One region of the Priestia sp. 40 genome, then DNA from elsewhere that is predicted to be linked to it. Evidence: a T-box and tRNA genes for the amino acid it is inferred to sense, from the RefSeq annotation. Region 1 holds a T-box; the other regions hold tRNA genes.

Region 1 (10,330 bases):
TTAACGTACGTCCTCTTGAAACCGCTATCGATTTTTCTGCTACAACAGAATCAAAAGTGATGCCGGTTGATTTTGGTTTTAGCAAAGAACTTGTACGTACGCTTTATAAGAGCTTTGATCAAAAACTTATTCCTCTTTCTTCGTAAGTTCCTTATCATTTTTGAATTTCAGGAAATAAAATGGGGAAATTCCTTTTCCTTTACTTGTATTCAAGCCTTGTTTTCTATAAGATGGAATAAAGCAAATCCTTTAATACAGCAGCGTGTTTGTTAAAGGAAATGATGATAAAAATCATAATAAATGGCGAATAGCCGCCTAACATAGATGGAAATTAACTTGTATAAGAGAAAATAAAAAGAAAAACAAGGTTTATTATTGGAGCTGAGAATATGAAGTGCCCATCCTGTCATTACAATGGAACGAGAGTGCTGGACTCGCGCCCTGTAGAAGAAGGCCGCTCTATTCGTAGAAGACGTGAATGCGAAGAGTGTCACTATCGTTTTACAACTTTTGAGAAAGTAGAAGAACTTCCGTTAATTGTTGTAAAAAAAGATGGAGCGAGAGAAGAGTTCAGCAAAGACAAAATCCTTCGAGGGTTAATTAAGGCGTGTGAAAAACGCCAAGTAAGCTTAAAACAATTAGAAGATACCGTGCACGATATTGAAACAGAACTGCGCAGTCAGGGTACATCAGAGGTGCAGTCAGATGTGGTAGGAGAAATGGTGATGGAGCGATTAGCTGCTATCGATGAAGTCTCTTATGTTCGATTTGCTTCTGTATACCGACAATTTAAAGACATCAATGTATTTATTGATGAATTAAAAGATTTAATTAAGAAGGAACGACTGTAAAAGAGCTATTGAAGTATTCTTTAGGCTCTTTTTTTGTCATTTCTATTACTTTAAAAGTAGGTAGGGAACGACATGAAAGAACAACATTGGAAAGAAATGATACCGGTCGATCGTTATGTTGTTCGTTCGAACGGCATACTGCAGGAATACGACCGAAGGATTTTAACCATGCTCTATCAGCCGCTGGTGGGCACGACGTGTTTTGGTTTGTATATGACGCTATGGAGCGAGCTGGAACAAGATCGTTTATGGGGAAAAGAGTCTACACATCATCATCTAATGTCGATGATGCAAATTAATTTGAAAGCTATTTACCATGAGCGGTTAAAATTAGAAGGCATTGGTTTGTTAAAAACATATATTAAGGAAGAAGATGATGTTCGTGTGTTCATTTATGAGCTCATTCCTCCTCTTACGCCCCATCAGTTCTTTAACGATGGTGTGTTAAATGTATATTTATATAACCGACTAGGAAAATCCATCTTTCAAAAAGTAAAAAATTATTTTTCGGATTCACTCGTGGATGACCAATCGTTCAAAGATGTGACGCATTCATTTAACGATGTATTTAAATCAGTTAAAGCAACGGAGCTGGCTCCAAGTTTTCAGTCTGAAAGCAAGGATGTATTTTCTCCTGATGCTCAAACGGACTTTATGGATTCTTCAAACCGTGCTTCTATTGAGATGAGCCCGGATTCCTTTGATTTTGATTTATTTTTAGCAGGCCTAACAGATTCAATGATTTCGAAAAGGTCCATTACATCTAAAGTAAAACAAGCAATTGAAAAGCTAGCTTTTTTATATGGTATCGATCCTCTTCAAATGAAAAATGTGGTGCTCGATTCGCTAAATGAGAACGATCAAGTTGATATTGAATTGCTTAGAAAAGCAGCACAGTCCTTTTACCAATTTGAAAATGGAGAAGCACTTCCAAATCTAAGCGAACAAATTCAGCCGCCTATGCTTCGCACTATGCAGGAAAAGCAGCCGCAGACGAAAGAAGAGCAGCTCATTCAACAGCTTGAAGTGACTTCTCCTCGACAGCTTTTGATTGAGTTTTCCGGGGGAGCAGAGCCTTCAAAAGCAGATTTGCAAATGATTGAAGAAGTGATGTTTAATCAAAAGCTTTCACCAGGGGTAGTAAATGTTCTAATTTACTATGTTATGCTAAGATCCGATATGAAATTATCTAAGAGCTATGTAGAGAAAATTGCTGGACACTGGGCGCGCAAAAAGGTACAAACTGTTCAAGATGCCATGAATTTAGCTAAAAATGAACAGAAAGAATATCAAAACTGGACCGAAGCAAAGCAAAATAAAAAAACGACCGGACGAAAAATTGTGCGTAAAGAAATGGTGCCAGAGTGGCTGAGCGATGAAGAAAAAGAAGAGAAAAAGCAGCCTTCAAAAGAAGTGGACGGATTTGAAGAAGAAAAACGAAAGCTACAAGAAGAGCTCAAGCAGTTAGATCAAGAGCTAAAACAAAAGCATAAAGAATAAAAAGCAGGTATGATAGAGATGAGGTGAAAAAGATGAAGCCTATCAATGATTCACTAAATCAGTTAGTGAACAAAAAAGATTTTAAAGCACGCTTAGAAGCATTAAGAAACAGTATCCTGTCTAATCCTGAAGTTAAAACATTTTTGCAAGAGCATCGCCGTGAGTTAGATGAGCAAATGGTTGACCGAGGCCTGATGAAGATGCATGAATTTATCGACCAAAGCAAATGCTGTGACAAGTGTCCTTCTCTGCAAAGCTGTGTCAACATGGTGAAAGGATACCACCCTCAGCTGGTTGTAAAAGGCCGTAATATTGATTTGCAATATGAACGCTGTCCTAGAAAAGTACAAGAAGATGAGCGAAAAGAACAAGAATCTTTTATTCAGTGTATGTACGTGCCGAAAGAAATTTTACAGGCAACAATGTCTGATATTGAAATTGAGCAGGGAAGATTTGAAGCGATTAAACTAGTAAGAGATTTTGTGCGAGAATATGAGCCAAACAAGAAAATGAAAGCTTTATATTTACACGGTTCGTTTGGTGTGGGAAAAACGTATTTTCTTGGAGCAATTGCCAATGCGTTAGCCGAAAAGAAAGTGAAATCTACCATTCTGTATGTTCCGGAGTTTTTGCGTGAGTTAAAAGGTTCGTTTCAAGATCAAAGCTTTAATGAGAAAATAGAGTATGTCAAAAAAGTACCGGTTCTTATGCTTGATGATCTCGGAGCAGAATCCGTAACGAGCTGGATGCGAGACGATGTGCTCGGAACCATTTTACAATTCCGCATGCTCGAAAATTTGCCCACATTTTTCAGCTCGAATTTAAATTTTAAAGAGCTTCAACATCATTTGACTTATACCCAAAGAGGCGAGCAGGAAGAGCTCAAAGCCGCTCGTGTCATGGAACGAATTAAGTCTCTAGCCATTCCTGTTGAAATGAATGGAGAGAATAAACGAAATAGATGAGCAGGTCGTTTTACATTTCTTGTAACGACTTGCTCATTTTTTTGCATGTTGCCCCATATACATTAATAAAGCGTGTCCAAAGGGGGGCTATGAGGAATGAAAATATTCTTTAAATATGTAGAAGACGCAGTCGTTGTATATGAGTCTTTATGCGCGAAGCAAAGCGCTTTATCATATGGTTCACAGTGCTTGAAGCTGGTGAATAATCAGCTTTTAGTTATTGATGAGACATACAATCGAGAGGCCATTTTACAAGACATGGTGATACCTGTATTAACGCACGTGATTTTAAAAAAGAAAGAAAAAAAGATGATGGTAAACATATTAAAAGAACAATTTTTTTATTCGGAAGAGGAAGAGCAAGATTTGCTGCTTCAAATTATGGGGGGGATTATGGAAGGAGAGAGAGACGAAATTCCGCAAAAAATATTTTCTCTTCCAAGAGAATTGCTTATCCGCCAGGCGCTTCAAGACTTCTTCATTCATAATGTAACATTCACCTTTGAGTCTTTTCTCCAATTCCGTTTAAAAGAATATCAAGATCGGCTGCGCTATTATGCTGAGCTGGCGATTGATGAATATAAGCTTGAACAAGACTATCAAATTCTTATTCATCAGCTGCGTCAAGCGGCTAACGAAAGACAGTCATCTACCGGTGATGTGTACGTGATGCACTTGAATAAAAACAAGTTTGTATTGTACGACCACAACCGTAGATATGTTCCTGAACGTGAATGTGCAGCTCTAGCAGAGGCCTTTTTATCTAAACAAGAATCATTATACATAGACTCGACTATTATCGCGCCTTTGCTAAGTTTATCTCCAGCTGGTATTCATCTGTATAGCGACGAGCATGACCATGATTTTGTTTACACCATTCAAAATATCTTTCAAGAAAAAGTGATGTTATACGAAAAAAATGAATTTCCGTTTGATCAAAAGCAAAATATAACGTGAAAGGTTGATTTCTATTTTGAAAATGAATATAATAAATGCATATTGAAAAACAGCTATATGTTACAAGTTATGATGAGGACATGAGTGTATATTTACGGTTTGTAGAGAGGGAGATCCAGGCTGAAAATCTCCTAACACGGAATATATCCTTACCACCTCTAAACTTCAGTAGTAAACGAGCAGAGCCTCTAGTAATTACTGACGGAATTTCCGTTATAAAACCTCGAGCCGCTTCGGGTTCTTTGGGTTATCCAAGATACGAAGAGGAAACAAGGGTGGTACCGCGTGTATACACAACTCGTCCCTTTTTATAAGGGACGGGTTTTTTGTTTTTACAAAAAGTTTATTAGTTATGTTAAAGGAGTGGAAAGTTGTGTCAGAAGTAATCAAAATGACATTTCCTGATGGAGCTGTTAAAGAGTATCCAAAAGGATCATCAACAGAAGATATTGCGGCTTCTATTAGCCCGGGATTAAAGAAAAAAGCATTAGCAGGCAAAGTAAACGGCGAGCTGCTGGATTTACGTACGCCAATCGAACAAGATGGTAGTCTTGAAATCATTACGCAAGATGCTCCTGAAGCGCTTGAAATTATGCGTCATAGTACAGCGCATTTAATGGCTCAAGCAATCAAACGTTTATACAAAGATACAAAAGTACAGCTGGGTGTAGGGCCGGTTATCGAAAACGGTTTTTATTATGACATTGATATGGAAGAATCAATTACTCCTGAAGATTTAGGTAAAATTGAAAAAGAAATGAAAAAAATCGTTAATTCAAACATTGAAATTGAACGAAAAGAAGTTTCTCGTGAAGAAGCCATTCAACTTTTTAAAGAAGTTGGCGATGAGCTAAAGCTTGAATTGATCGATGCGATTCCAGCAGGTGAAAAGGTTACGATTTATCAACAAGGCGAATTCTTTGACCTTTGCCGAGGCGTGCACGTGCCGTCAACAGGCAAAATTAAAGAATTTAAACTATTAAGCGTGGCGGGTGCTTATTGGCGCGGAGACAGCGATAATCAAATGCTGCAGCGTATTTACGGTACAGCATTCTTTACAAAAGCAGATTTAGACGAGCATCTTCGTCTTCTTGAAGAAGCAAAAGAACGTGACCACCGTAAACTTGGTAAAGAGCTAAACTTATTTACGAACTCTCAAAAAGTAGGACAAGGTCTGCCTTTATGGCTTCCAAAAGGTGCGACAATCCGCCGTATTATCGAGCGTTATATTGTAGATAAAGAAGTGAGCCTTGGTTATCAGCATGTTTATACTCCAGTGCTTGGAAGTGTAGAACTTTACAAAACGTCTGGTCACTGGGAGCACTACCAAGATGACATGTTCCCTGCAATGGAAATGGATAACGAAGACCTTGTTCTTCGTCCAATGAACTGTCCTCATCACATGATGGTGTACAAACAAGGTATTCACAGCTATCGTGAGCTTCCAATTCGTATTGCTGAGCTTGGAACTATGCACCGCTATGAAATGTCAGGAGCATTATCAGGACTTCAGCGCGTTCGAGGCATGACGTTAAATGATGCGCATATCTTTGTACGTCCGGATCAAATCAAAGAAGAATTTATTCGTGTGGTTCGCTTAGTTGAAGCGGTTTACAAAGATTTTGGATTTGAAAATTATTCATTCCGTCTATCTTACCGTGACCCTGAAGATACAGAAAAATACTTTGATGATGATGCAATGTGGGAAAAAGCACAAAGTATGTTAAAAGACGCAATGGATGAGCTTGATCTTGATTATTATGAAGCTGAAGGCGAAGCGGCATTCTACGGCCCAAAACTAGACGTTCAAGTTAAAACGGCTCTTGGTAAAGAAGAAACGCTATCTACGGTTCAATTGGATTTCTTACTTCCTGAACGATTTGATTTAACGTATGTAGGGGAAGACGGAAAGCAGCATCGACCGGTTGTTATTCATCGCGGCGTGGTGTCAACAATGGAACGTTTTGTAGCTTTCTTAATCGAAGAATATAAAGGAGCTTTCCCAACGTGGTTAGCACCTGTACAAGTTCAAGTGATTCCGGTATCACCGACGGTTCACCTTGAGTATGCAAAAGAAGTGCAAGAACAGCTTCAGCTTGCGGGTATTCGTGTGGAACTTGATTCTCGCGATGAGAAAATTGGCTATAAAATCCGTGAGGCTCAAATGCAAAAAATTCCTTATATGCTTGTTGTAGGGGATAAAGAAGTAGAGGATAAAGCAGTAAACGTACGTAAATATGGTGAGCAGAATTCAGAAACAGTGGATTTCCAAGCCTTTTTACAAAATGTAAAAGCAGAAGCATCTCGTTAATGAAAAAAGCAGAGAATTAAAATTCTCTGCTTTTTTATGCAACATTTATAAAAAACTGTTGCATAAATGTTTTTCCTTTGATACAATAACTTTTGTTGTGAAAAAAGAACGAAATCATTGACTTTTGTCTTTGTTGATACTATAATAGCTTAAGTAATTGAATACTTGTTTATACAGAAGAAGAAGCACCCGCTTCTCACCTGAGTGACGCATAGAGCAGTTAGCAGGTACATCGTATCTTAATTAAAACGATAGAAGTGTGGGTGCAGTATGTACTCACACTTTTTTGTGTGAGTTAATAATTGGTCTAAGCAAGCGTATTCGCTCATTAAACCTTGGAGGTGGCTACTTATTAGCAAGGACATGATGGTAAACGAGGGCATTCGAGCTCGCGAAGTTCGTCTAATTGATCAAAACGGTGAACAATTAGGAATTAAATCAAAAAATGAAGCATTAGAAATTGCTTCACGAGTAAATCTTGACTTAGTAATGGTTGCTGCAAATGCGAAACCGCCGGTATGTCGTATTATGGACTACGGTAAATTCCGCTATGAGCAACAACGTAAAGAAAGAGAAGCTCGTAAAAACCAAAAAGTTGTAAACTTAAAAGAAGTTCGTTTAAGTCCAACAATTGATGAACATGATTTTAACACTAAACTTCGTAACGCACGCAAGTTCCTTGAAAAAGGTGACAAAGTGAAAGCGTCTATTCGCTTTAAAGGTCGTGCCATTACTCATAAAGGGATTGGCCAAAAAGTACTTGAACGTTTTTCACAAGCTTGCGAAGATGTAAGTTCAGTTGAATCGGCTCCTAAAATGGAAGGCCGCAGCATGTTCTTAGTCTTGGCACCTAAAAACGAAAAGTAATAGAACGAGGAGGAACACCCCATGCCAAAAATGAAAACACATCGTGGCGCTGCAAAGCGTTTCAAAAAGACTGGAAGCGGTAAATTAAAACGTGCTCGTGCTTACACAAGCCATTTATTCGCTAACAAATCTACAAAACAAAAGCGTAAATTACGTAAAGGTTCTTTAGTAAGCAAAGGTGACTTCAAACGTATCCGTCACTTATTAGATAACATTAAGTAATTTGGGTTGAGATAGAAACAATACAGGAGGTAAACAATTATGCCACGCGTAAAAGGCGGTACAGTAACACGCAAACGTCGTAAAAAAGTTTTAAAATTAGCTAAAGGTTTCTTCGGTTCGAAGCATAGATTATATAAAGTTGCTAATCAGCAAGTTATGAAATCTCACATGTATGCTTATCGTGACCGTCGTCAGAAAAAACGTGACTTCCGTAAATTATGGATCACACGTATCAATGCAGCTGCTCGTATGAACGGTCTTTCTTATAGCCGTTTAATGCACGGTTTAAAATTAGCAGGTATTGAAGTTAACCGCAAAATGCTTGCTGACTTAGCTGTAGCTGATGAAAAAGCATTTGCTGAATTAGCAACTGCTGCTAAAAAAGGCTTAGATAAGTAATTGATTATAAAGTCTCGTCATCTTTAGATGATGAGGCTTTTTTGCTATTGGAGGACATATCATGAATGAACTGCTGCTTACCTATTTTATTGTTATTAATATAGTAGGGGTAGGAATGATGTATAGAGACAAACAAAAAGCGAAAAGACATGAGTGGAGAATTGCCGAAAGCACACTGTGGACGGTAGCGGCTATCGGAGGAGCTCTTGGAGGACTGATCGGCATGTATTGCTATCGTCATAAAACGAAGCACACATCGTTTAAAGTAGGTTTTCCTATTCTTGCTGCTCTTGACTTACTTTTCTTTTTTGTTATCAGCTGAGCACAAATGATTTTGTGCTCAGTGTAAAAATTCTCGAACGGGGCTTTTCCAGCGAATAGGAGCATTTGGATACATGTCGTGTACGTGGCTTTCGATCAGCTTGAAATCTTGTTTTTGCAGTTCATGCAATCGAGATGGATCTGTTAACACCATTGTAATTGACAAAGATTCTGGTTCATTGGGATTGCTGTATTTTTCTCCTTCAAATAAAATACCTTTATACGTTAATAGAAAATTTTTGCGGATATTCGTTTTTTCGTCAACAACAAAAAATTGCTGATGTTCCTGAGCTGCTACAAGCTTCCGCTTTGGACTGCGAAAATGCTGAACCAGCTTTAATAGTGTGTAAGCAACAAGCGCGAAAATGAACACGCGAACGATAACAATAACAAACATAACGCTCCCTCCTTTACAAGGCACAGTTTTCTTACTTTACGTTTCAGTCTCTAAAAAGTTTCATGATTTTTGATATAATTTCTTTATTGGTTTAAAAAGAAGAAGATATACATAATTACAGGAGTGATTACATTGAATTTACAACAGCTATTTACCATGCAGCGCCAGCTAGATCAACATATAGAGGACAAGCATCAGCTTCATAAGGAAGACTTGGTTCCAAGAAAACTTTTAGCTCTGCTTGTTGAAATGGGAGAGCTGGCAAACGAAACGCGCTGTTTCAAATTTTGGAGCGTTAAACCCCCGGCTGAAGACGCTGTTATTTTAGAAGAATTTGTGGATGGCGTACATTTTATTCTGTCTTTAGGGATTGAAAAAGGATACGATGATTTAACTGAGTTACCAAATGGAAAAGCAGGTGATTCGAAAACAGCACAATTTTTACAGGTGTTTGCACAAGTTGCTTCTTTCGAGCAGGATCTGTCGAAAGAAAACTATGTGAACATGTTTGTATCTTACATGACGCTTGGCGATATGTTTGGTTTTTCCGCTGAACATATTGAAGAGGCGTACATCTCAAAAAATGAAGTGAATTTTAAACGTCAAGAACAAGGATACTAGAAATAAAGGGATGGGAAATTTTACTTCAACCTCTTTTTAGCTATAATAGAGGTATACATATGAAAGGGGTAATCCATATGACAAAGTTAGATGAAACATTAATGATGCTTAAAGCACTAACAGATGCAAAAGGAATTCCTGGAAATGAACGTGAGCCGCGTGAGGTTATGAAGAAATATATTTCACCTTATGCAGATGAAGTAACGACAGATGGTCTAGGCAGTTTGATTGCGAAAAAGGTGGGCAATGAACAAGGGCCTAAAATTATGGTAGCCGGTCATTTGGATGAAGTCGGTTTTATGGTGACTCAAATTGATGAACGCGGCTTTATTCGTTTTCAAACGGTAGGCGGATGGTGGTCTCAAGTTATGCTTGCTCAACGCGTAACCATCGTTACATCTAAAGGAGAGGTAACAGGGATTATTGGCTCAAAGCCTCCTCATATCCTGCCTCCAGAAGCTCGCAAAAAGCCAGTTGACATTAAAGATATGTTCATCGATATTGGTGCTTCTAGCAGGGAAGAAGTAGCGGAGTGGGGAGTAAAACCTGGTGATCAGGTTGTGCCTTATTTTGAATTTACGGTTATGAACAACGAAAAGATGCTGCTAGCGAAAGCCTGGGATAACCGTATAGGCTGTGCAATCGCTATCGATGTCTTAAAAGCTTTAAAAAATGAAGCACATGAAAATGTTGTGTATGGTGTAGGAACGGTGCAAGAAGAAGTTGGACTTCGAGGTGCAAAAACATCTGCTAACTTTATTGAACCGGATATTGCATTTGCTGTTGATGTCGGCATCGCTGGAGATACACCTGGCGTTTCTGATAAAGAAGCATCTTCTAAAATGGGGCAGGGTCCGCAAATCATTTTATATGATGCTTCCATGGTTTCTCATAAAGGACTTCGAGATACAGTGGTAGA
Region 2 (10,330 bases), on a different contig from region 1:
AACTTCTCTTTTTTTTATAAGAGACCGCTTTAGCTCACACTGCTGTTCAATGAAAGGCTTAAAGTCTTCATGAAGCTCACCTTTTACGTAGCTGTCCGCACGCGCTTTAATTAAAGTATATAATACATTCCTTTTTGTTAGCATAATGTCACCACTTTTCTAAGCGTTTATTATACGCTATGACTCATTAGCTAACTTTATCAATAAAAATACGGTTTAGATCTCTTGAAGCATCTCTATACCTTTTGACATTTCTTCAATTACTTCTTGGTCCTTTTCTTCTTCTCTTAAGTTCATAAGTGTATCTAATGCTTCTTTATCACCAATTTTGCCTAACGCCCATGCCGCCGTTCCTCGAATAACAGGGCGAACGTCATTTTTAATTAACTCAATTAAATCTGGAACGGCGGTTTGATCTTTAAAATGGGCCAGTGCAATAATGGCATTACGCTGAATTGGCTTTTTCCCTCTCCAAGATCCTGAAACATGTCCAAATTTCTCTTTGAACTCACGATTACTCATCGTTAAAAGCGGTTTTAATTTAGGCTTCGCAAGTTCTGGGTCAGGCTCCATCTCAGGGTGAAAATGAAAGTCTTTTCCTTTATTTTCAGGACACACAGTTTGACATGTATCACAGCCATATAAACGATTGCCTAATTTACTTCGAAATTCTTCAGCTAAAAATCCTTTTGTTTGGGTTAAAAAGGCAATGCATCGCTGCGAATTCAGCTGACCGCCTGTTACAAGCGCGCCGGTAGGGCACACGTCCACACACTTATTACAAGTACCACAACCGTCCTCTATCGGTTTATCAGGAGGAAACGGGATATCTGTAATCATTTCTCCTAAATACACGTAGGAACCAAATTCAGGTGTAATAATGGCACAGTTCTTACCGCTCCAGCCAATACCAGCTCTTTCTGCTACAGCTCTGTCCGACAGCTCGCCTGTGTCTACCATCGATTGAAAGATAGCTGCAGGTACTTTTTCTTTTATGAAGGTTTCAAGCTTTTGAAGCCTATCACGTAGAACCGTATGATAATCTTGCCCCCAAGAAGCACGGCAAAAGATTCCTCGGCGATCTTCCTTTGTGCTCTTTGGTGCATCTTTTAATTTAGAAGGATACGCAAGTGCAATTGAAATAATAGATCTAGCTTTTGGAACAACTAACGTGGGATCTACTCTCTTTTCAATATCAGGTTCTTCAAAGCCCGAAGCATAACCTAACTCTTTCTGTGCTAACAATCGATTCTTTAACTCATCAAACATAGAAGCACTCGCAAATCCAATCTTATCGATTCCAATCTCTTTGCTGTATGAAATAATTTCTTCCTTTAACTGATACGCATTCATAGTGAGTAATGGCCTCCTTTCTAAGAAATTCTATATATTCATGCATTGAACTGTTTTCTCACTCAATGAAATGATAGGATGGTATCTATAAACGAACAAATACTAATTATAATAGAAAGGATCAAAAAAATGAACTTTACATTATCACCCGCTATTAAACAGCTTTGCCCTTCTTTCAAAATGGGAATCATTCAGTATAAAAATATTGAAGTTGGCGATTCTCCTCAAATGCTAAAAGGACGTCTGCGCCTCTTTCAAGAATCCATTTATTTCGACCTTGAGTCAAAAAAAGCAGCAGAATTTGAAGGTGTTAGCGAGTGGAGAAAGCTTTTCAAAACATTTGGAACTGATCCAAGTAAATACCGTCCTTCAATAGAGGCTTTAATTCGGCGAATAGGAAAACAAACGTATTTGCCTTCTATCAATTCCGCTGTGGACATTAATAACTTTTTTTCATTGCAATATGAAGTACCAATTGGAATTTATGATTCCTCTAATTTAGAGGGCCCCATCGAATTTACTATCGGTAAAAAAGAAGAGTCTTATGAAGCTCTAAATGAACGTAACATTTCTTTAGAAAATAAAATCATTTCAAAAGATGCCTTAGGAGCTTTCGGAAGCCCTTATGTCGATTCTAACCGAGCGTACGTAACTGAAAAGACAACACAAGCTGTACAGTTCATTTATTTAAAGCCTTCACTTTCAGAAGAACAGGCTTATAAACTAACTAAATCCCTAAGTGACATGTTCATTCAAATTCACGGCGGCGAAGCAACCTATCAAGTCATTAACTAATGTACGCAAATATAGCGTCTATCTTTTCAAGATAGACGCTATATTTGCGCTAAAAATAAAAAACGCAACATCTCAGCTTTGAAAGCGAGACACTGCGTTGTGATAACAATATGTATGGAGCGGGTGATGAGAATCGAACTCACGACATCAGCTTGGAAGGCTGAGGTTTTACCACTAAACTACACCCGCAAATATTATCAAAATTTGTCGACCGATAAGTAAAAATAAAAACAGGAATCATCCTGTCAAGTAAAGCTAAAGTACCGATGGTCGGGGTCGAACCGACACTCCCGAAGGAACACGATTTTGAGTCGTGCGCGTCTGCCAATTCCGCCACATCGGCAAAATAAAAAAGGCAAGTTAAAATAATAAATGGTGCCGAGGGCCGGACTTGAACCGGCACGGTAGTCACCTACCGCAGGATTTTAAGTCCTGTGTGTCTGCCAATTCCACCACCCCGGCAGCTTGTAAATAAATGGAGGCGGCAACCGGATTTGAACCGGTGATAAAGGTTTTGCAGACCTCTGCCTTACCACTTGGCTATGCCGCCATTTACTCAAGACTAAGTAACTTTATTAAAATTAAATTGGAGCGGAAGACGAGGTTCGAACTCGCGACCCCCACCTTGGCAAGGTGGTGTTCTACCACTGAACTACTTCCGCAAATATGGCTGGGCTAGCTGGATTCGAACCAACGCATGACGGAATCAAAATCCGTTGCCTTACCGCTTGGCGATAGCCCAATATTGGAATATGCATATCGTTTATAAATGGGGCGACTGATGGGAATCGAACCCACGAATGCCGGAACCACAATCCGGTGCGTTAACCACTTCGCCACAATCGCCACGTATATATGCAATGTTATTTTTATAATTGGCAGGGGCAGTAGGAATCGAACCCACACTGACGGTTTTGGAGACCGTAGTTCTACCTTTAAACTATGCCCCTGTAAATGGTGGAGGGGGGCAGATTCGAACTGCCGAACCCGAAGGAGCGGATTTACAGTCCGCCGCGTTTAGCCACTTCGCTACCCCTCCACAATAACTGTGGTGCCGGCAAGAGGACTTGAACCCCCAACCTACTGATTACAAGTCAGTTGCTCTACCAGTTGAGCTACACCGGCATTTTAAAAACAAATGTTTTTAAAATGGTGGCTCGGGACGGAATCGAACCGCCGACACAAGGATTTTCAGTCCTTTGCTCTACCAACTGAGCTACCGAGCCTTATTAAATTTAAAATGGCGGTCCCGACGGGAATCGAACCCGCGATCTCCTGCGTGACAGGCAGGCATGTTAACCGCTACACCACGGGACCACTTGGTTGCGGGGACAGGATTTGAACCTGCGACCTTCGGGTTATGAGCCCGACGAGCTACCGAACTGCTCCACCCCGCGATGATAATAGATAATATATGGTGGAGGATGACGGGATCGAACCGCCGACCCCCTGCTTGTAAGGCAGGTGCTCTCCCAGCTGAGCTAATCCTCCACTATTATGTAGATGAAAATAAATGGTGACCCGTACGGGATTCGAACCCGTGTTACCGCCGTGAAAGGGCGGTGTCTTAACCGCTTGACCAACGGGCCACTGTGCTAATTAAATGAAAATGGCGGAGAGCAAGGGATTTGAACCCTTGAGACAGCGTTAACCGCCTACACGATTTCCAATCGTGCTCCTTCGGCCACTCGGACAGCTCTCCAAATGGCTCCACAGGTAGGACTCGAACCTACGACCGATCGGTTAACAGCCGATAGCTCTACCACTGAGCTACTGTGGAATAATAACAGCCTGGCAACGTCCTACTCTCACAAGGACAAAGTCCCAACTACCATTGGCGCTAAAGAGCTTAACTTCCGTGTTCGGTATGGGAACGGGTGTGACCTCTTCGCTATCGCCACCAGACATATTATATTATACATGATTTAATAAAGAAAGCAAGACTTTTTTTGAAAAGTTTTGTTCTCTCAAAACTAGGTAACAGTTTGCTGAGTAAAGCTTACGCTTTTAAAAGTTTGGTTAAGTCCTCGATCGATTAGTATCAGTCAGCTACACATGTCGCCACGCTTCCACCTCTGACCTATCAACCTGATCATCTTTCAGGGATCTTACTAGCTTGCGCTATGGGAAATCTCATCTTGAGGGGGGCTTCATGCTTAGATGCTTTCAGCACTTATCCCGTCCACACATAGCTACCCAGCGATGCCTTTGGCAAGACAACTGGTACACCAGCGGTGTGTCCATCCCGGTCCTCTCGTACTAAGGACAGCTCCTCTCAAATTTCCTACGCCCACGACGGATAGGGACCGAACTGTCTCACGACGTTCTGAACCCAGCTCGCGTACCGCTTTAATGGGCGAACAGCCCAACCCTTGGGACCGACTACAGCCCCAGGATGCGATGAGCCGACATCGAGGTGCCAAACCTCCCCGTCGATGTGGACTCTTGGGGGAGATAAGCCTGTTATCCCCGGGGTAGCTTTTATCCGTTGAGCGATGGCCCTTCCATGCGGAACCACCGGATCACTAAGCCCGACTTTCGTCCCTGCTCGACTTGTAGGTCTCGCAGTCAAGCTCCCTTGTGCCTTTACACTCTACGAATGATTTCCAACCATTCTGAGGGAACCTTTGGGCGCCTCCGTTACATTTTAGGAGGCGACCGCCCCAGTCAAACTGCCCACCTGACACTGTCTCCCGGCCCGATCAGGGCCGCGGGTTAGAATTTCAATACAGCCAGGGTAGTATCCCACCGACGCCTCCACCGAAGCTAGCGCTCCGGTTTCTCAGGCTCCTACCTATCCTGTACAAGCTGTACCAAAATTCAATATCAGGCTACAGTAAAGCTCCACGGGGTCTTTCCGTCCTGTCGCGGGTAACCTGCATCTTCACAGGTACTATAATTTCACCGAGTCTCTCGTTGAGACAGTGCCCAGATCGTTACGCCTTTCGTGCGGGTCGGAACTTACCCGACAAGGAATTTCGCTACCTTAGGACCGTTATAGTTACGGCCGCCGTTTACTGGGGCTTCAATTCAGAGCTTCTCCCAAAGGATAACCCCTCCTCTTAACCTTCCAGCACCGGGCAGGCGTCAGCCCCTATACTTCGCCTTGCGGCTTCGCAGAGACCTGTGTTTTTGCTAAACAGTCGCCTGGGCCTATTCACTGCGGCTCTCTCGGGCTATAAACCCTACCAGAGCACCCCTTCTCCCGAAGTTACGGGGTCATTTTGCCGAGTTCCTTAACGAGAGTTCTCTCGATCACCTTAGGATTCTCTCCTCGCCTACCTGTGTCGGTTTGCGGTACGGGCACCTCCCGCCTCGCTAGAGGCTTTTCTTGGCAGTGTGGAATCAGGAACTTCGGTACTATAATTCCCTCGTCATCACAGCTCAGCCTTAATGATGAGCGGATTTGCCTACTCATCAGCCTAACTGCTTGAACGCGCATATCCAGCAGCGCGCTTACCCTATCCTACTGCGTCCCCCCATTACTCAAACGGCGGGGAGGTGGTACAGGAATATCAACCTGTTGGCCATCGCCTACGCTTTTCAGCCTCGGCTTAGGTCCCGACTAACCCTGAGCGGACGAGCCTTCCTCAGGAAACCTTAGGCATTCGGTGGACAAGATTCTCACTTGTCTTTCGCTACTCATACCGGCATTCTCACTTCTAAGCGCTCCACCAGTCCTTACGGTCTGACTTCGCTGCACTTAGAACGCTCTCCTACCACTGACATCAAAGATGTCAATCCACAGCTTCGGTGATACGTTTAGCCCCGGTACATTTTCGGCGCAGAGTCACTCGACCAGTGAGCTATTACGCACTCTTTAAATGGTGGCTGCTTCTAAGCCAACATCCTGGTTGTCTAAGCAACTCCACATCCTTTTCCACTTAACGTATACTTGGGGACCTTAGCTGGTGGTCTGGGCTGTTTCCCTTTTGACTACGGATCTTATCACTCGCAGTCTGACTCCCATGGATAAGTCTTTGGCATTCGGAGTTTGACTGAATTCGGTAACCCGTTGGGGGCCCCTAGTCCAATCAGTGCTCTACCTCCAAGACTCTCACAACATGAGGCTAGCCCTAAAGCTATTTCGGAGAGAACCAGCTATCTCCAGGTTCGATTGGAATTTCTCCGCTACCCACACCTCATCCCCGCACTTTTCAACGTGCGTGGGTTCGGGCCTCCATTCAGTGTTACCTGAACTTCACCCTGGACATGGGTAGATCACCTGGTTTCGGGTCTACAACCACATACTAAACGCCCTATTCAGACTCGCTTTCGCTACGGCTCCGCCTTATCAGCTTAACCTTGCATGGGATCGTAACTCGCCGGTTCATTCTACAAAAGGCACGCCATCACCCGTTAACGGGCTCTGACTACTTGTAGGCACACGGTTTCAGGATCTCTTTCACTCCCCTTCCGGGGTGCTTTTCACCTTTCCCTCACGGTACTGGTTCACTATCGGTCACTAGGTAGTATTTAGCCTTGGGAGATGGTCCTCCCAGCTTCCGACGGAATTTCACGTGTTCCGCCGTACTCAGGATCCACTCAAGAGGGAACGAAGTTTCAACTACAGGGTTGTTACCTTCTTCGACGGACCTTTCCAGGTCGCTTCATTTACTTCGTTCCTTTGTAACTCCGTATAGAGTGTCCTACAACCCCAAGAGGCAAGCCTCTTGGTTTGGGCTAATTCCGTTTCGCTCGCCGCTACTCAGGAAATCGCATTTGCTTTCTCTTCCTCCGGGTACTTAGATGTTTCAGTTCCCCGGGTCTGCCTTCAATATCCTATGTATTCAGATAAAGATACTGTTCCATTACGAACAGTGGGTTTCCCCATTCGGAAATCTCCGGATCAAAGCTCACTTACAGCTCCCCGAAGCATATCGGTGTTAGTCCCGTCCTTCATCGGCTCCTAGTGCCAAGGCATTCACCGTGCGCCCTTTCTAACTTAACCATTAGCGAATAAATGGTACAACATATTGTTGTGTTATTTATTGGTTTGATTAAAGAAAAGTTTCACTTTTCCTCAGCAATTACTGTTATCTAGTTTTCAAAGAACAATCGCAACCAAAATTCTTCTTATCTAAGTAAGAAGAAAGTAGTGTGCTTTCTATAATTGAGAGATTGAACTCTCAAAACTGAACAAAGTGTCAAAACGTACGTCATGTAAAAATCCTTAGAAAGGAGGTGATCCAGCCGCACCTTCCGATACGGCTACCTTGTTACGACTTCACCCCAATCATCTGTCCCACCTTAGGCGGCTAGCTCCTTACGGTTACTCCACCGACTTCGGGTGTTACAAACTCTCGTGGTGTGACGGGCGGTGTGTACAAGGCCCGGGAACGTATTCACCGCGGCATGCTGATCCGCGATTACTAGCGATTCCAGCTTCATGTAGGCGAGTTGCAGCCTACAATCCGAACTGAGAATGGTTTTATGGGATTGGCTTGACCTCGCGGTCTTGCAGCCCTTTGTACCATCCATTGTAGCACGTGTGTAGCCCAGGTCATAAGGGGCATGATGATTTGACGTCATCCCCACCTTCCTCCGGTTTGTCACCGGCAGTCACCTTAGAGTGCCCAACTAAATGCTGGCAACTAAGATCAAGGGTTGCGCTCGTTGCGGGACTTAACCCAACATCTCACGACACGAGCTGACGACAACCATGCACCACCTGTCACTCTGTCCCCCGAAGGGGAACGCTCTATCTCTAGAGTTGTCAGAGGATGTCAAGACCTGGTAAGGTTCTTCGCGTTGCTTCGAATTAAACCACATGCTCCACCGCTTGTGCGGGCCCCCGTCAATTCCTTTGAGTTTCAGTCTTGCGACCGTACTCCCCAGGCGGAGTGCTTAATGCGTTAGCTGCAGCACTAAAGGGCGGAAACCCTCTAACACTTAGCACTCATCGTTTACGGCGTGGACTACCAGGGTATCTAATCCTGTTTGCTCCCCACGCTTTCGCGCCTCAGCGTCAGTTACAGACCAAAAAGCCGCCTTCGCCACTGGTGTTCCTCCACATCTCTACGCATTTCACCGCTACACGTGGAATTCCGCTTTTCTCTTCTGCACTCAAGTTCCCCAGTTTCCAATGACCCTCCACGGTTGAGCCGTGGGCTTTCACATCAGACTTAAGAAACCGCCTGCGCGCGCTTTACGCCCAATAATTCCGGATAACGCTTGCCACCTACGTATTACCGCGGCTGCTGGCACGTAGTTAGCCGTGGCTTTCTGGTTAGGTACCGTCAAGGTACGAGCAGTTACTCTCGTACTTGTTCTTCCCTAACAACAGAGTTTTACGACCCGAAAGCCTTCATCACTCACGCGGCGTTGCTCCGTCAGACTTTCGTCCATTGCGGAAGATTCCCTACTGCTGCCTCCCGTAGGAGTCTGGGCCGTGTCTCAGTCCCAGTGTGGCCGATCACCCTCTCAGGTCGGCTATGCATCGTTGCCTTGGTGAGCCGTTACCTCACCAACTAGCTAATGCACCGCGGGCCCATCTGTAAGTGATAGCCGAAACCATCTTTCAATCATCTCCCATGAAGGAGAAGATCCTATCCGGTATTAGCTTCGGTTTCCCGAAGTTATCCCAGTCTTACAGGCAGGTTGCCCACGTGTTACTCACCCGTCCGCCGCTAACGTCATAGAAGCAAGCTTCTAATCAGTTCGCTCGACTTGCATGTATTAGGCACGCCGCCAGCGTTCATCCTGAGCCAGGATCAAACTCTCCGAAGAAATGTTTGACTTGCTCATTTAAAAAATAAAAATTAACGTTGACGTTTGTCGCTTTGTTCAGTTTTCAAAGTTCAACCGCCGCTCTTAAGCGACTTTTTAATCTTACCAGTTTATCTCTTTCTTGTCAACAACTTTTTCAAGAATTTTTTTCAAGTTTTTGATAAATTTAGTATCGCTCATCGGCGACGTATATAAATTTACCACGGATATTTTAAAGCGTCAATAGATTTTTTAAAATAAATGGTGTTTTTTTAGAAAAAGCTTTTATCAAGGATAAACCAATGCTGTCAATTTATACGTCGGGGTATCTATACATCATAGTCGAGCCGTATCAGATACCCCTTATCTCTCTATCATTTCGCCACATAGTGTCTATGGTACAAACTCTTTCCTTTGGTTTCTACTTTTTTCACCATAATGATGTCTTTTTCAATTAAAAACTCAAGCAGTATTCCTAAATCAATAGCATAAGGTCGTATTTCCGGATGATGAACAAGTTCATTAAACGTCCATTCCTGCTTTTCACTTTTCATAATATGAACAAGATGCTTCGCACCCAGTTCAGTTTTTTTATTTACTAGAAATTCACTCGCTAAGAAAAGCAGCTCTAAACGCTTACTAACCTCTTCTTGGCTAATAATTAACTCTTCGTAAAGACGATGGATTTCAGGTTCTATTTTTTTCACTTGGTTCCACACTGTCACTTCTGGGTGAAATCCATTTTCCAGTACAGACAGTCGTGCTAAATGATGAAGAGCATGAATCACATGATTGAATGCATCTAAATAATGATTAGACGTATAGAAGTCTTTTCCTTCTTTAAATCGACGAATCAGCTTAGCAAACTCGATCCCTATTCTCGTTGTCCGATCTTCTTTAGGGAAATCAATCAAGCGTTTCTTTAAGTTTTCCATATATTCATTTCGATCAAATAACACTTTACCATTTAAGATCCAATCAATAATACGGCGGTTCGTCCCATTCATAATCCATTCACTCATTTGCTGTTCAGAAGCCATATAAAGTGCTGCACGCTCATTTTCATATTCGTATTGTTTAATAAAAAGAGACGTTTCTGTCGTTTTGGTCACAATAAATAAGATAGCATCCAAATTATCCGTCACTGGAGATTCCGATTTCTTTTTTTCAATCAGCAGAATACCTAGTGTGTCTTTATTGCTGGCTCTTTCTTGGTATATTGGCCGTAAAACATCTTCCATTTTGAGCTCTCCTAACTGTAATAGACAAATATTTTTCGAAAAATTGAAGGGTATGGACTAAGATTTCTTTTTTTATTATATACGATGTATAACGGATATCCCACTCAGAATTATGGAAATCATTCAGAAAGCTCAAAAACCAACGATAATTTTCTGAAGATTCATTTTTTATTATCATTCACTGTCTCACTCTATGATATATTGGTAACAGGGGGGATACTGATGGGGATAAA
Region 3 (10,330 bases), on a different contig from region 1:
TCTAACTTTTCAAGACCACGTAATAAAATTTCTTTCGAATCTTCTGTTCCAATATATCCTACAATTCCGCACATAGATAAAATCCTCCTTCATGTATGAAAAGAGAGTCTCTTTTCATCATCAATGATTATCATCTCAATGCTTTTGTCCAATAAGTCACCTCATTGTTTTTCACATCAAGTTTTCGGCCGTGATAATCAACAACCGGGAGGCATCCGCCGATACTTCGATAAACCTCCTCCTCGTCAACTAAGTCGTTTCCGTCCCTTTACTTAGTTCAGGCGCTTTGTATTCACTTTTAAAATAGATTGTTCACTCCTTTACATAAATTAAGAGACGAACAGATTTAATATTACAATAAGAAGTGAGAAAACGTCAATTATCTTCTTTACTATCTGTAAAAACAGCCTTTAGCATCAGATAATTTCCAAGAATTTTTCTCAACAATATAAAAATATGCATAAGCAGCTTGAAACGTCACCGCTTATGCATATAATCAATGAATTACTCTAAGCCCATTTCTGCTTTTACTACTTCTACGATACGCGTTACATAAGTTTCACATTCTTCTTGTGTTTGTGCTTCAACCATAACACGTACTAACGGCTCTGTTCCTGAAGGGCGTACAAGTACTCGGCCATTACCGTTCATTTCTTTTTCCACTTCTTCAATAACCACTTTTACCTTCTCGTTATCTGTAACATGATGCTTATCCGTTACTTTTACATTTACAAGAAGCTGAGGATATTTCTTCATTTCAGCTGCTAATTCTGATAAAGGCTTTTTCGTTGCTTGCATAATGTTTACAAGCTGAATAGCTGAAAGCATACCGTCACCTGTTGTGTTGTAATCTAAGAAAATAATATGACCTGACTGTTCTCCACCTAGGTTATATTGATTAGCTTTCATTTCTTCCACTACATAACGGTCACCTACACCAGTTTGTGCGCTTTCAATTCCGCTAGCTTCTAGTGCTTTATAGAAGCCTAAGTTACTCATAACGGTAGAAACAAGCGTGTTTTTCTTTAAACGTCCTTGTTCATACAAGTATTTTGCACAAATGAACATGATTTGATCACCGTCTACAATCTCGCCTTTTTCATCGATTGCGATTAAACGATCTCCGTCTCCATCAAATGCTAACCCAACATCCGCTCCTTTTTCTTTTAAGAAGGCACTTAATGCTTCCGGATGTGTAGATCCTACACCGTCATTGATGTTTAATCCGTTTGGAGATGCCCCCATTGTAGAGATATCTGCATCTAGATCTGCAAATAAATGTGCTGCTAAAGATGACGTTGCTCCGTGCGCACAGTCTAATGCCACATGAATACCTGAGAAGTCTTCATCAACCGTTTGTTTTAAGTATTGAAGATATTTTTGTCCACCTTCGAAGTAGTCATTTACCTGGCCTAAGTCTCCCCCAACAGGTCTTGGTAATTGATCTGTTTCACTATCCATTAATGCTTCAATTTCATTCTCTTGGGCATCTGAAAGTTTAAATCCATCTGGACCAAAGAATTTAATTCCGTTATCTTGAACTGGGTTATGCGAAGCAGAGATCATGACTCCTGCTTGTGCGCCAAGTGCTTTTGTTAAATACGCTACCCCTGGAGTTGAAATAACGCCTAGTCGCATAACTTCTGCTCCAATTGAAAGCAATCCTGCAACAAGCGCTCCTTCTAACATATGACCAGAAACGCGTGTATCGCGTCCGATTAATACTTTCGGTCGCTCTGAATCTTTTGTTAGAACGTAACCACCTAAGCGTCCAATTTTAAAAGCAAGCTCAGGAGTTAATTCACTATTGGCAACTCCTCGTACTCCGTCTGTTCCAAAATACTTACCCATTAATTTTCTCTCCTTCATGTCAAAACATTTAGTTTCCTGATGTATTATCTGTCTGTCCATCTACGGGTGTAGAATTTTCATCACTTTGATTACTACTATCGTCACCAGTTTCTGTATTATCTGTTGGTGTATCTGTATTGTCTTCAGGTGTGTCAGTCTCTTCGCTTGGTTTATCAGTTGAATCACCTGAATTTCCCGTCCCAGGATTTGCTCCTGATCCAGTTCCCGTGTCTGGCTTTGTTTCTTTATCGCTCGTGCTTCCACTTGTTTCTTTATCCGTTTGCTCATCATTTGTCCCTGATTGTTTTTTCGCTGTTACACGAACTTTTGCCTGTTTAGTCGATAGTGTTGATGTAACAGAGTCGGGACTATTTATTATAATAGGAATCGTATGCTCCCCAGCAGATAAATTCCCTACATTCGCTGACAAGCTAATGCCGCTTTTCGTCAACTTATCTAAATCAGATTTTGGTCCTTTTACATCCGCATCTACTGAAGTAGGAGAAAGCAGTTCATACGTGTACTTTGAGGATTGACCAGTTAAAGAAACCGGCAAATTCTTAAATGACTTAGTCTCAGCTGTACTTTCGTCCGTTTCTTCTGCGTCTTTCTCATCACCTTGTTTGTCTACTTCCACATGAACGGTAATTTGTTTAGGACTTACACTATCTATTCCGTCTGGAACAGGGACATTCACCTTAATATCTTTAGATTTCGTAATACCGGTAACATCGACTGGAATATTATCAATTTTATCGATTTTTTCTAAAGAATCAGATGGACCAATAATTTTCACTGTATCTGTTTTAGGCTCTAGCTTCGTAATGTTGACACCGTCGCCTGGCGTGCCTTCTTGAATCACATCGATCGGCACTTTTTTACTAATATTTTTCACCGGGATTGTTACATTGACCGTTTCTGGTTGAACTGTTACATTCAATTTATTTAAATTCTTGTCTAGTGCGACAACAGTTGCTTGTTTTGTAACTGTTTTTGAAGCATTATCTAAATCAATAATAGCTTTCACATAAGCAACTTGATCCAATTGACTTGATGCGCCCGTTACCGTGACGGCTCTTGGACTAACGGTTGCTTCCCCTGCTTCATATCCATTCTTGACTTTGTTTTTATCATAGCTTGCCTCTACTGAAAACTGTTTTGAATCGCGTTCTTCAATTGTTACGTTTACAATATCAGGCTTAACCACTACGTTTAAATTATCAGAGATATTTCGATACTGAACCTTGACTCTATGCTGCCCTAAGCTTAAATTATCAAGGTCAATATAAGCTTGATAATCTTTTTGTAGCTTTGTTTGAGCCAAAATATTTTTAGGACCTTCCAGTGTCATAATAACCGTATCCGGAACACCTCTTACAATTCTGTTCTTCTCATTGTAGGATACTTGAACCGGAACATCTGTTAATGTTTCTACTCCAGTGTTGGCAGAACTGCTTCGGTTCAGAAACTTATTTGATGAACTCGCACCATCATCTAAATTAACAGATAAATATAACATGAAGGCTAACAGCAACGCGATAATTTTCATAACCCACGATCGATTCATCAATTTATCCATTCTTCTTCAACCTCCATTGCCAACGAGTGGAAGAAGTTGCTTTAGAAGTTGTGACTAATTCTTTTTCTAGCATTTCTCTCAATGTATCAATTGTCAATTCACGATACAATTCACCATTTTTGGTAACAGAAATGCCTCCAGTTTCTTCAGATACAATGACAGTCACACTATCTGTTACTTCACTTATTCCTACAGCAGCACGATGGCGAGTACCTAATTCTTTTGAAATAAAAGGACTTTCAGATAAAGGTAAGTAACATGCTGCAGCGGCTACTTGATCCCGCTGTAAAATAACTGCTCCATCATGAAGTGGTGTATTCGGTATAAATAAGTTGATTAATAATTCAGAAGAAATATTAGAGTTGAGCGGTATACCTGTTTCAATATAATCACCCATACCCGTCTCTCTTTCGATTGAGATCAATGCACCTATGCGTCTTTTAGCCATATAATGCGTTGCTTTTATAATCGCCTCAATCGTAACGGTACGTTCATCTTCTTCAGGCAAATTACTGCGTGAAAACAAACGTCCTCTCCCAAGCTGTTCAAGCGCTCGGCGCAGCTCTGGCTGGAAGATAATAATGATAGCTAAAAACCCATACGTTAACGCTTGGTCCATTAACCATTGTAGCGTATTTAGTCCAAGGAAGTTACTTATAAAGCGGACAACTAAAATCACCGTGATTCCTTTTAAAAGCTGTACTGCTTTTGTACCTCTTATGACCATAATTAATTTATATATGACGAACCATACCAGGAGAACATCAACAATTTTTCCTAAATATGAGAGGATTGGCAGGTCTCCAATAGGCATCTTCTCACTTCCTCTATATATGTAATAAAGATAACATAACCGTTTTATTATACCATAAAACAAAATTACACTGTAAATTACATCTTATTTTTAAATCCTTGTTCCTATATAATGTAGCCTTCTTTTTATATAAATAAAACCGTCCACTGTTCCTCTCTAACAAGATAAGTGGACGGTTTTATGTTTCAACTATTAAAAGTCAACAGCTTGTTTGGCATGAGTTTTGACATTATACCATACCCAGTCAAAAATCTTGTCTAACTCTTCAATATTGCCTGTCACTTCTCCTGCAGAAGCTAGGTACTTATCACCATGTATAACAGTAACGTTTCCATCTACTTTTCCTTCAATTTTAATATCGCCATTTCTCACAGTAATATCACCTTTAACGGTCTCACCTTTTGGTACAACGACTGTTTTATCGTGAATGACTAGGTTCGGCTGCTTTGAAACAGAAAAGTCTTCATCCGTTTCCCAAGCTGAAAACACCGTGCCGGACATTAACAGCACAAATACAGCAGCTGCACTAAGAATCGGGTGGTTTGTAAACCATCTATTCATTCGAATTCGATTCTTCTCACGTGGTAACCCAGCCATAACACCTGCTGTAAAGTTCATAGGTAATTCTATATGAGAAGTGCTTTGCACAAATGCAATGGTTCTTTTTAACTGATGCATATGCTGCTGACAACCTTTGCATTGATGCAAATGCTCTTTTAATAATAGTTCATTTTCTTTTGTAATATCTCCATCTAAATGTTCATGAATGAGATTTACATACATTTTTGGACATTTCATTCTTAGTTCACTCCTTACAAGTGGCGAAGTCGATTTCTTAAAGCTTCACGTCCTCTGTGAATTCTAGTCTTTACCGTACCAAGCGGCAGGTCTAAAATATCGCTGATTTCTTTTAACGACAGCTCATCTATATATTTTAGGACAATGACAGTTCGATATTTCTCAGGTAGCTTTAATATTTCCGACTGAATGAATTCTTGCAATTCTACTTGCTCTAGTTCTTCCTCTGGTAAGGCCTGATCGGCAGCTATTTGAGAGTACATATTTAACCCGTCGGTCCCGGCTACTTCTGCATCTAAATAATAGTCTGGCTTTTTTTTACGAATTCGATCAATACAAAGATTTGTAGCAATTCGATATAACCAGGTGGAAAACTTTTTACTTGTGTCATAGCTATGAATATTTACATAGGCTCGAATAAACGCTTCTTGTGCAGCGTCTTGCGCCTCTTCCCGGTTTCCTAACATTCGATAACATAGATGAAAAAGTTTATCCTTGTGATATTCTACTATGTCAGCAAACGCATCCTGGTCACCTTTTTTTACTTTTTTTATTTTCCTTTTTAATAATAAATCCATGTAACGGTTACCTCCGCCCATTGCGGGATAGTATATATACGTGTACTTTATCATAAAGTTTCACTTATGCTTAATTATTTTAACAAAAATTTGTCAAATACGTTTAAAAAGATCGTACGTAGGTTATGTAATTAGTATAGATGAAAAGAAGAGGAGTGGAAAGCTTGACTCATACAAAAGAGAACCTTTTGAATCAAATTGAAGAATGTAGAAATAACATGGTCACTCTTGCAGCAGAAAACCCTTTATCATCACTAACAGTGGTGAGAGTAAGTTCAGAGCTAGATGGTTTATTAAATGAATATGAAAAGTTTTTCTCTATATAAAGAAGCTCTCGAATCTGAACTAAGAGCTTCTTTTTTTTTATCTTCATATATATTTCATGTACCTTTTGGTAGGTATTAATGTTTTATACTAATTTTTCTCCTAAAAGTGAGCCCATTAATGCAACAGCTACGGTAGCTGTTTTATTCCGTTCATCTAAAATAGGATTCACTTCCACAAACTCAGCAGAAGTGATTAGCTGAGATTCTGCCAACATCTCCATAGCTAAATGACTTTCTCTATAGCTTATTCCACCGATAACTGGTGTTCCTACTCCAGGTGCATCATGTGGATCCAGTCCGTCTAAATCGAGTGATAGATGAACGCCATCTGTTTTATCCTGCAAATATAAAATTGTTTCTTCCATTATTTTTGTCATGCCCATTCGATCTATCTCATGCATCGTATACACTTTAATGCCTTTTTCCTTTATTAGCTCTTTTTCTCCTTCATCTAAAGAACGTGCTCCGATAATCACAATATTTTCAGGCTTAACTTTAGGTGTATAACCACCAATTCGAGTCAATGCTTCGTCTCCTACACCTATACTTGCCGCCAATGGCATACCGTGAATATTTCCTGAAGGAGACGTATCTGCTGTATTCAAATCTCCGTGTGCATCATACCAAATCACGCCCAAGTTTTTATAATGACGACTTACTCCTGCTAGTGTTCCGATAGCGATACTGTGATCTCCCCCTAGCACTAAAGGAAACCTTTTATTTGTAATAACATCACTTACGGTCTGAGCAAGCCTCTCGCTAGCATCTGCTACAGCTTTTAAATTCTTTAAGTTTGTATTTTCATCACTATGTACTCGTTCAGCTAAGGCAATTTCAATATTCCCTTTATCTTCTACACTATAGCCAATATTCTCGATGCGTTCAATGACACCTGCATATCGTATCGCACTTGGCCCCATATCGACCCCACGGCGAGTTTGACCTAAATCCATTGGTACTCCAATAATTGAAAGCTTATTCATAATATGTCCCCCCATCACAAATGTTGCTACTCTCTTATTGTAACGGCTAAATGAGCGATGGCTCAACTCGACACTTTTTTGAATATATATACAATTCTAATTTGTAGAAACTGCACAAAAAAACCTTTAAGCAATTTGCTTAAAGGTTGTACGTTCATATGTATGGTGGAGCCTAGCGGGATCGAACCGCTGACCTCCTGCGTGCAAGGCAGGCGCTCTCCCAGCTGAGCTAAGGCCCCAATATCTTTTTTTATATAGAAATGGAGCGGAAGACGAGGTTCGAACTCGCGACCCCCACCTTGGCAAGGTGGTGTTCTACCACTGAACTACTTCCGCTTATTAAAATGAGCCATGAAGGACTCGAACCTTCGACCCTCTGATTAAAAGTCAGATGCTCTACCAACTGAGCTAATGGCTCTCTATGGCTGGGCTAGCTGGATTCGAACCAACGCATGACGGAATCAAAATCCGTTGCCTTACCGCTTGGCGATAGCCCAATAAAGATGGTGGAGGGGGGCAGATTCGAACTGCCGAACCCGAAGGAGCGGATTTACAGTCCGCCGCGTTTAGCCACTTCGCTACCCCTCCGATATAAATGGTGCCGGCAAGAGGACTTGAACCCCCAACCTACTGATTACAAGTCAGTTGCTCTACCAGTTGAGCTACACCGGCACGGTGGTGGAGGATGACGGGATCGAACCGCCGACCCCCTGCTTGTAAGGCAGGTGCTCTCCCAGCTGAGCTAATCCTCCACTATTATGTAGATAAAAATAAATGGTGACCCGTACGGGATTCGAACCCGTGTTACCGCCGTGAAAGGGCGGTGTCTTAACCGCTTGACCAACGGGCCAGTTGGCTCCACAGGTAGGACTCGAACCTACGACCGATCGGTTAACAGCCGATAGCTCTACCACTGAGCTACTGTGGAATAATAATAGCCTGGCAACGTCCTACTCTCACAGGGACAAAGTCCCAACTACCATTGGCGCTAAAGAGCTTAACTTCCGTGTTCGGTATGGGAACGGGTGTGACCTCTTCGCTATCGCCACCAGACATATTATATTATACATGATTTGATAAAGAAAGCAAGACTTTTTTAAAAGTTTTGTTCTCTCAAAACTAGGTAACAGTTTGCTGAGCAAAGCTTACGCTTTTAAAGTTTTGGTTAAGTCCTCGATCGATTAGTATCAGTCAGCTACACATGTCGCCACGCTTCCACCTCTGACCTATCAACCTGATCATCTTTCAGGGATCTTACTAGCTTGCGCTATGGGAAATCTCATCTTGAGGGGGGCTTCATGCTTAGATGCTTTCAGCACTTATCCCGTCCACACATAGCTACCCAGCGATGCCTTTGGCAAGACAACTGGTACACCAGCGGTGTGTCCATCCCGGTCCTCTCGTACTAAGGACAGCTCCTCTCAAATTTCCTACGCCCACGACGGATAGGGACCGAACTGTCTCACGACGTTCTGAACCCAGCTCGCGTACCGCTTTAATGGGCGAACAGCCCAACCCTTGGGACCGACTACAGCCCCAGGATGCGATGAGCCGACATCGAGGTGCCAAACCTCCCCGTCGATGTGGACTCTTGGGGGAGATAAGCCTGTTATCCCCGGGGTAGCTTTTATCCGTTGAGCGATGGCCCTTCCATGCGGAACCACCGGATCACTAAGCCCGACTTTCGTCCCTGCTCGACTTGTAGGTCTCGCAGTCAAGCTCCCTTGTGCCTTTACACTCTACGAATGATTTCCAACCATTCTGAGGGAACCTTTGGGCGCCTCCGTTACATTTTAGGAGGCGACCGCCCCAGTCAAACTGCCCACCTGACACTGTCTCCCGGCCCGATCAGGGCCGCGGGTTAGAATTTCAATACAGCCAGGGTAGTATCCCACCGACGCCTCCACCGAAGCTAGCGCTCCGGCTTCTCAGGCTCCTACCTATCCTGTACAAGCTGTACCAAAATTCAATATCAGGCTACAGTAAAGCTCCACGGGGTCTTTCCGTCCTGTCGCGGGTAACCTGCATCTTCACAGGTACTATAATTTCACCGAGTCTCTCGTTGAGACAGTGCCCAGATCGTTACGCCTTTCGTGCGGGTCGGAACTTACCCGACAAGGAATTTCGCTACCTTAGGACCGTTATAGTTACGGCCGCCGTTTACTGGGGCTTCGATTCAGAGCTTCTCCCAAAGGATAACCCCTCCTCTTAACCTTCCAGCACCGGGCAGGCGTCAGCCCCTATACTTCGCCTTGCGGCTTCGCAGAGACCTGTGTTTTTGCTAAACAGTCGCCTGGGCCTATTCACTGCGGCTCTCTCGGGCTATACACCCTACCAGAGCACCCCTTCTCCCGAAGTTACGGGGTCATTTTGCCGAGTTCCTTAACGAGAGTTCTCTCGATCACCTTAGGATTCTCTCCTCGCCTACCTGTGTCGGTTTGCGGTACGGGCACCTCCCGCCTCGCTAGAGGCTTTTCTTGGCAGTGTGGAATCAGGAACTTCGGTACTATAATTCCCTCGTCATCACAGCTCAGCCTTTATGATGAGCGGATTTGCCTACTCATCAGCCTAACTGCTTGAACGCGCATATCCAGCAGCGCGCTTACCCTATCCTACTGCGTCCCCCCATTACTCAAACGGCGGGGAGGTGGTACAGGAATATCAACCTGTTGGCCATCGCCTACGCTTTTCAGCCTCGGCTTAGGTCCCGACTAACCCTGAGCGGACGAGCCTTCCTCAGGAAACCTTAGGCATTCGGTGGACAAGATTCTCACTTGTCTTTCGCTACTCATACCGGCATTCTCACTTCTAAGCGCTCCACCAGTCCTTACGGTCTGACTTCACAGCACTTAGAACGCTCTCCTACCACTGACATCAAAGATGTCAATCCACAGCTTCGGTGATACGTTTAGCCCCGGTACATTTTCGGCGCAGAGTCACTCGACCAGTGAGCTATTACGCACTCTTTAAATGGTGGCTGCTTCTAAGCCAACATCCTGGTTGTCTAAGCAACTCCACATCCTTTTCCACTTAACGTATACTTGGGGACCTTAGCTGGTGGTCTGGGCTGTTTCCCTTTTGACTACGGATCTTATCACTCGCAGTCTGACTCCCATGGATAAGTCTTTGGCATTCGGAGTTTGACTGAATTCGGTAACCCGTTGGGGGCCCCTAGTCCAATCAGTGCTCTACCTCCAAGACTCTCACAACATGAGGCTAGCCCTAAAGCTATTTCGGAGAGAACCAGCTATCTCCAGGTTCGATTGGAATTTCTCCGCTACCCACACCTCATCCCCGCACTTTTCAACGTGCGTGGGTTCGGGCCTCCATTCAGTGTTACCTGAACTTCACCCTGGACATGGGTAGATCACCTGGTTTCGGGTCTACAACCACATACTAAA

What was found. A T-box is a leader RNA that pairs with one kind of tRNA and senses whether it is charged. The one in region 1 lies ahead of thrS (threonine--tRNA ligase), so its partner is inferred to be a tRNA-Thr.
Region 2: it encodes a tRNA-Thr, which carries the amino acid that the T-box ahead of thrS (threonine--tRNA ligase) is inferred to sense. The anticodon was not compared.
Region 3: it encodes a tRNA-Thr, which carries the amino acid that the T-box ahead of thrS (threonine--tRNA ligase) is inferred to sense. The anticodon was not compared.

The regions. Positions count from the first base shown of each region.
Region 1 is NZ_JBMPZA010000005.1:1,411,139-1,421,468, reverse strand. It holds gene ACO1DI_RS08445 (hypothetical protein) at 1-146, shown strand, start outside; gene nrdR (transcriptional regulator NrdR) at 390-851, shown strand; gene ACO1DI_RS08435 (replication initiation and membrane attachment family protein) at 924-2,351, shown strand; gene dnaI (primosomal protein DnaI) at 2,384-3,316, shown strand; gene ytxC (sporulation protein YtxC) at 3,413-4,273, shown strand; T-box leader at 4,334-4,582, shown strand; gene thrS (threonine--tRNA ligase) at 4,626-6,584, shown strand; ribosomal protein L20 leader region at 6,756-6,878, shown strand; gene infC (translation initiation factor IF-3) at 6,948-7,451, shown strand; gene rpmI (50S ribosomal protein L35) at 7,473-7,673, shown strand; gene rplT (50S ribosomal protein L20) at 7,713-8,072, shown strand; gene ACO1DI_RS08400 (DUF1294 domain-containing protein) at 8,134-8,394, shown strand; gene ACO1DI_RS08395 (hypothetical protein) at 8,413-8,790, opposite strand; gene ACO1DI_RS08390 (dUTP diphosphatase) at 8,923-9,411, shown strand; gene ACO1DI_RS08385 (M42 family metallopeptidase) at 9,489-10,330, shown strand, end outside.
Region 2 is NZ_JBMPZA010000015.1:522,672-533,001, forward strand. It holds gene ACO1DI_RS17510 (amidase domain-containing protein) at 1-144, opposite strand, end outside; gene queG (tRNA epoxyqueuosine(34) reductase QueG) at 217-1,353, opposite strand; gene ACO1DI_RS17520 (B3/B4 domain-containing protein) at 1,483-2,148, shown strand; tRNA gene ACO1DI_RS17525 (tRNA-Gly) at 2,264-2,337, opposite strand; tRNA gene ACO1DI_RS17530 (tRNA-Leu) at 2,410-2,491, opposite strand; tRNA gene ACO1DI_RS17535 (tRNA-Leu) at 2,522-2,610, opposite strand; tRNA gene ACO1DI_RS17540 (tRNA-Cys) at 2,625-2,698, opposite strand; tRNA gene ACO1DI_RS17545 (tRNA-Gly) at 2,736-2,810, opposite strand; tRNA gene ACO1DI_RS17550 (tRNA-Gln) at 2,816-2,890, opposite strand; tRNA gene ACO1DI_RS17555 (tRNA-His) at 2,919-2,994, opposite strand; tRNA gene ACO1DI_RS17560 (tRNA-Trp) at 3,025-3,098, opposite strand; tRNA gene ACO1DI_RS17565 (tRNA-Tyr) at 3,104-3,187, opposite strand; tRNA gene ACO1DI_RS17570 (tRNA-Thr) at 3,198-3,273, opposite strand; tRNA gene ACO1DI_RS17575 (tRNA-Phe) at 3,299-3,374, opposite strand; tRNA gene ACO1DI_RS17580 (tRNA-Asp) at 3,390-3,465, opposite strand; tRNA gene ACO1DI_RS17585 (tRNA-Met) at 3,469-3,545, opposite strand; tRNA gene ACO1DI_RS17590 (tRNA-Val) at 3,564-3,639, opposite strand; tRNA gene ACO1DI_RS17595 (tRNA-Glu) at 3,663-3,737, opposite strand; tRNA gene ACO1DI_RS17600 (tRNA-Ser) at 3,759-3,850, opposite strand; tRNA gene ACO1DI_RS17605 (tRNA-Asn) at 3,854-3,928, opposite strand; rRNA gene rrf (5S ribosomal RNA) at 3,938-4,053, opposite strand; rRNA gene ACO1DI_RS17615 (23S ribosomal RNA) at 4,164-7,099, opposite strand; rRNA gene ACO1DI_RS17620 (16S ribosomal RNA) at 7,326-8,877, opposite strand; gene ACO1DI_RS17625 (nucleotidyltransferase-like protein) at 9,231-10,097, opposite strand; gene ACO1DI_RS17630 (YgzB family protein) at 10,320-10,330, shown strand, end outside.
Region 3 is NZ_JBMPZA010000023.1:68,469-78,798, forward strand. It holds gene glmS (glutamine--fructose-6-phosphate transaminase (isomerizing)) at 1-74, opposite strand, end outside; gene glmM (phosphoglucosamine mutase) at 505-1,851, opposite strand; gene ACO1DI_RS23685 (CdaR family protein) at 1,880-3,430, opposite strand; gene cdaA (diadenylate cyclase CdaA) at 3,423-4,244, opposite strand; gene ACO1DI_RS23695 (anti-sigma factor family protein) at 4,437-5,042, opposite strand; gene sigW (RNA polymerase sigma factor SigW) at 5,057-5,620, opposite strand; gene ACO1DI_RS23705 (aspartyl-phosphate phosphatase Spo0E family protein) at 5,776-5,946, shown strand; gene rocF (arginase) at 6,030-6,929, opposite strand; tRNA gene ACO1DI_RS23715 (tRNA-Ala) at 7,093-7,168, opposite strand; tRNA gene ACO1DI_RS23720 (tRNA-Gly) at 7,191-7,265, opposite strand; tRNA gene ACO1DI_RS23725 (tRNA-Lys) at 7,275-7,347, opposite strand; tRNA gene ACO1DI_RS23730 (tRNA-Gln) at 7,352-7,426, opposite strand; tRNA gene ACO1DI_RS23735 (tRNA-Tyr) at 7,434-7,517, opposite strand; tRNA gene ACO1DI_RS23740 (tRNA-Thr) at 7,526-7,601, opposite strand; tRNA gene ACO1DI_RS23745 (tRNA-Val) at 7,606-7,681, opposite strand; tRNA gene ACO1DI_RS23750 (tRNA-Glu) at 7,705-7,779, opposite strand; tRNA gene ACO1DI_RS23755 (tRNA-Asn) at 7,783-7,857, opposite strand; rRNA gene rrf (5S ribosomal RNA) at 7,867-7,982, opposite strand; rRNA gene ACO1DI_RS23765 (23S ribosomal RNA) at 8,091-10,330, opposite strand, start outside.